One region of the Sneathiella sp. genome, then DNA from elsewhere that is predicted to be linked to it. Evidence: riboswitches for the same ligand, from Rfam matches in the RefSeq annotation. Region 1 holds a riboswitch; the other holds the start of a gene.
The links. Region 1 has a riboswitch for cobalamin ahead of V7723_RS07685 (energy-coupling factor ABC transporter permease). Riboswitches for the same ligand answer to the same signal wherever they lie in the genome.
Positions count from the first base shown of each region.

Region 1 (2,192 bases):
ATCGTCTTCGAGAAAAAACCGACAGAAGCCATCGATCGCCGCAGCCTGCCAACAGTGAAAATCGCCAACGAGATGTTTGACCGGGTCGATGTATATACCAACGACGTTGCCAAAAGCGGCAGCTTGCTCCTTGATACGTTCGAGCCCGTCATGGGTGTCGTTGCCGAAGGAATTGTCGAGCTTCGCGTCAAGGGACAGCCCACTCAACGCATTGTTGCTGGAAAAAGCTTCGCGGTGCCCGTTGCCGGAACGGAAGCCCAAATCGTTAATGTCTCTGACGAGATTCCGGCAAAAATCGTCACCTTTCATTTGAGTTAGCAGAGGTCAACAACCTTATTTATCCCGGGCCCTTGAGCCCGGACTGGAGAGAAAAATGTCACATTACATATTGGTTCATGGTGCGTGGGAAGGGTCTTGGGCCTGGGAATTCACAGCGCCTTACCTGACAGCAAAAGGTCATACGGTTACCACAGTTGATCTTCCCGGAAGCCACGGCAATCCTCAGGAAATTTCCAAAGTCACCTTGGCAAGCTATGCTGATACGGTCGTTCAAGCGCTTCGAGATGTTGATGGAAAGGCCATCCTTGCCGGACATAGCCTGGCTGGCACCGTTATTTCTGAGGCGGCGGAGCAGCTACCGGAAAAAGTCGAGAAACTGATTTACGTGACGGCGTTTCTGCTAAAAAATGGCGATAATGCATTGGCTGCGATGCAGCGAGACACGGAAAGTAAGTTTCTCTCCGCCATTACCTTTTCCGACGACCAGAGCTACGCGTCGGCGTCGGAGGAAACCGTGCGCGCCTTCGCTTTTCATGATGTTGAGGAAGCGAGAATTCAGCATTCTCTCCCGTTGATGGCGGCGCAACAGGCCACGGCGCCTTTTGTCGCGGGCATCACCGTGACCGAAGAAAATTTCGGCTCGGTCCCGAAAATCTATTTGCGCACTACCGCTGACAAGATGATCTCCCCTGCGGCGCAGGATCAAATGATACGCAACTGGAACGTCGACCAGGTCTTTGATCTGGATGCCGGGCATTTTCCGACGTTATCTGTGCCTGAAAAAGTCGCCCGATTTATGATGTAAACAGGGTGCGCAAGAGATCCACCGAAAGCCGGTGCTGCCACACTGCAGCACCGGCTTTTTCGCGTCATCTTAAAAACAAGAGTGCTTCGCTCTTTCTGATTGTATTTGCAGAATGGGGCGACTATAGATTTAGGGTCGGGTTTCAAGAAGGCGACGCCTTCGGAATTAAAAGGGAACACGGTAGGGAGCTTGCTAGTTGCCCTGATCCGTGACTGCCCTCGCAACTGTGAACGCGAGCCGCATTCAGCATGCCACTGGAGCAATCCGGGAAGGCGAATGTCGGTGCTAAAGCGTGAGTCAGGAGACCTGCCCGACAGCAACCGACCCGGCGCCTTATTTGGCGCCTTCACTGCACGATGGGTGCAAGAGAGAAGGAAATGACATGCATATCGAACCCGGAGTTGTTGACGGCGCCAAAATTGCCCTCAGTTACGCAACCGCTTTAGGCACCCTTGGACTGGCTGCAAAAATGGCCATGGACACCGTCAGGAAAGACGGCGGGCTACCGCCTCTCGCGGTCCGCTCGGTGATCACCACTGTCCTGGTTTTCAGTTTCTTTCAGATCTTGCCGCATTATCCCGTTGGCGTATCAGAAGTGCATTTCATTCTTGGATCTACGTTGTTCCTTATTTTTGGGGCCGGTCCGGCCGCCATTGGCCTGATGGCGGGATTGCTCCTTCAAGGCGTTTTCTTCGCGCCCATCGATCTGCCGCAATACGGCATGAACATCACGACGCTGATTCTGCCGCTGTTTGCCATGAGCCTGATTGCCAAGAAGATTATCCCGGCGAATATCGCCTATAAAGACGTGACATATAAACAGGCGCTTGCACTTTCAACAGCCTATCAAGGCGGTATCGTTGTCTGGGTTGCCTTTTGGGCTTTCTATGGCAATGGCTTCGGTGCTGAAAATCTGGCACAGATCAGTGCGTTTAGCGCCGCTTATATGCTGGTGATTGTGGTCGAGCCTCTGGCCGATCTCGGCGTCCTTGCCGTCGCCAAGAATATCGACAAGTTCCGCGACAGCGGCGTATTCCAAAAACGGCTATATCAGCCAAGCGTTTGATCAGCAGCTGATCAGCGACCCTGAAGGACGGCGTCAGTCGTC
Region 1 is NZ_JBALWD010000010.1:17,534-19,725, forward strand. It holds gene V7723_RS07675 (cupin domain-containing protein) at 1-318, shown strand, start outside; gene V7723_RS07680 (alpha/beta fold hydrolase) at 374-1,084, shown strand; cobalamin riboswitch at 1,205-1,412, shown strand; gene V7723_RS07685 (energy-coupling factor ABC transporter permease) at 1,467-2,150, shown strand; gene V7723_RS07690 (pyridoxamine 5'-phosphate oxidase family protein) at 2,184-2,192, opposite strand, start outside.

Region 2 (2,192 bases), on a different contig from region 1:
AATGATATCACCCGGCTGCTGCTCGAGGTCTACAGCTTCAGATCCATCATTGATCCCACCGGGTGTGGCGGCAAGTAAATGCATATCAATTCAAAATTGTACGAGTTATCGCCGCTTGATCCATGTCATGCTCGCCAATGATCACGAGCTTACTGACGCGGCTTTCCCCCGGTGCCCAGTCGCGGTCGTAATAATGTTGAAGACGATTTCCAACGCCTTGCAATACCAGACGCATATCTTTTCCAGCAAGCGAGAGAAATCCTTTCACACGTAATATTCCATTGCCTTCAATGGCAGTGTGAAGATTGCTGAGAAGTGTTTCGAGAGACATAACTTCGCCAATGTCGAGAACATAGCTGTCAAAATCGTCATGTTCATGTTCGTCAGCATCATCATGAACAGACGGCCTGGCGGCCAGATCATCCTCTGCGGCGGCATCCAATCCAAGTAGGACGCGGGCATCAATATTTCCATGGCTTGTTTGCACCATTTTAACGGAGGAGCGAACTCGGTTGCGAATTTCAGCAATGGCCGTCTCTATTTCCTGGTCCGCCAGTAAATCCGACTTGTTGAAAATGATCATATCCGCGCAATTTAACTGATCTTCAAAAAGCTCTTCTAGTGGGCTATCATGATCAAGATTTTCGTCATTTTCGCGCTGTTCCTGAACCGCAGCCGGGTCTGAAGCAAACAAGCCATCTGAATAGGCTGGTCCGTCAATGACGGTTACAACGCCATCAACCGTTACTTGGGTGCGCACTTCAGGCCAGCCGAAAGCTCGAACCAACGGTTTGGGTAACGCGAGGCCAGAGGTTTCCACAATGATATGATCTGGTTTTACGTCTCGATCGAGCAGCTTTTGTATCGTTGGCAGGAAATCATCCGCGACAGTGCAGCAGATACAACCGTTGGCCAATTCAACAATGTCTTCTTCAGTGCAATTTTCGTTCCCGCAGCCTTTCAAGACATCACCATCGACGCCTAAATCACCGAATTCGTTAATGATCAGAGCCAATTTTTTGCCATTGGAATTCTCAATCAAGTTCCGAATGAGGCTGGTTTTTCCCGCTCCTAAAAATCCGGTGATGACTGTGGCTGGAATTTTGTGATTCATGAGATCTGGTTTCCTGTTAGAACAGACTGCAAAAAGGAGAATAAATTACGGAAAGTAAAAGGCCGACAGACAGCACGATGCTGGCTCTTCCATGGAAGAGGCTCGGCACGGTTCTTAAACGACACTCGAATTGATATCAAGCTCATCATGATCCTCCGTCATGCAGCAAAAGTTTCAATGATGATGGCAGGTCTCCTGGCTTGCGAATGGCACTCACACAGTCCTTCCCGAATTCTTCAGTGGATTGTTGTGTCAGCTAATCGCTTACAGTTGCGGGGACAGCCGCGGCATTGATTTTATAATCTCACCGCATTCCCTCTTAACTCCCAAACTGGGAACCATCACAAGGGACGCTAAGGCTGAACGCGGTCGCTGTCAATTAGTTATCTCGCCTAACATTCATTTTGCCAGTTATTCAGGGCAGTGCTAATTCTTTGCCAGTCTTCCTCCGTTCCAGGAAGCCCAAATCTCAAAAATCCTGCCCTTTCTGGAAACATTCGACAAAGAATGCCTTGTTCGCAGAGATGACGGAAAAGGGTGTCTGAAGAATCTGTTTGAGCAAGACAAAACAATGACGTTTTGCCGACGACATCTAGGCCGTTTTCTGAGAGTAAGGATGAGAGTCGTTCTGAAGACTTTTTTAAGCGATAGCGTGTTTGTGAAATCCAATTTGAATCTTTTAGAGCTTTAGTAGCCACTTCCATTGCCACGCCGCTGACAATCCAAGGGCCGAGAGATTGCTGCAGGAGATTAATTGCCGGAACAGGTCCAAGACAGAAGCCGAGGCGCAAACCCGCAAGTCCAAAAAACTTCCCGAAGGATTTCAGAACGATTGGGCCGTTTGGCGAGATTGCTTGAACCAAAGATTGCTTATGATTAGTATCTGCAAAAGCTTCATCTACAATGAGTTGACCGTTTCGGGACTGTAACAATTTAGTGAGTTTTAGGAGCCGTGATTTATCATGTAACGTACCGTCCGGATTGTTTGGGCGCACCACCACAACAAATCTTGTTTCTTCCGAAATGTCGTCTATGTCTGCAATTTCACGCACCTGATGGCCAGCTTGTTTCCAACTGG
Region 2 is NZ_JBALWD010000012.1:107,979-110,170, reverse strand. It holds gene cobN (cobaltochelatase subunit CobN) at 1-84, opposite strand, end outside; gene cobW (cobalamin biosynthesis protein CobW) at 86-1,114, opposite strand; cobalamin riboswitch at 1,283-1,472, opposite strand; gene cobD (threonine-phosphate decarboxylase CobD) at 1,507-2,192, opposite strand, start outside.
Region 2: it holds a riboswitch for cobalamin, as region 1 does, so the genes downstream of both, cobW (cobalamin biosynthesis protein CobW) here and V7723_RS07685 (energy-coupling factor ABC transporter permease) in region 1, are expected to answer to the same signal.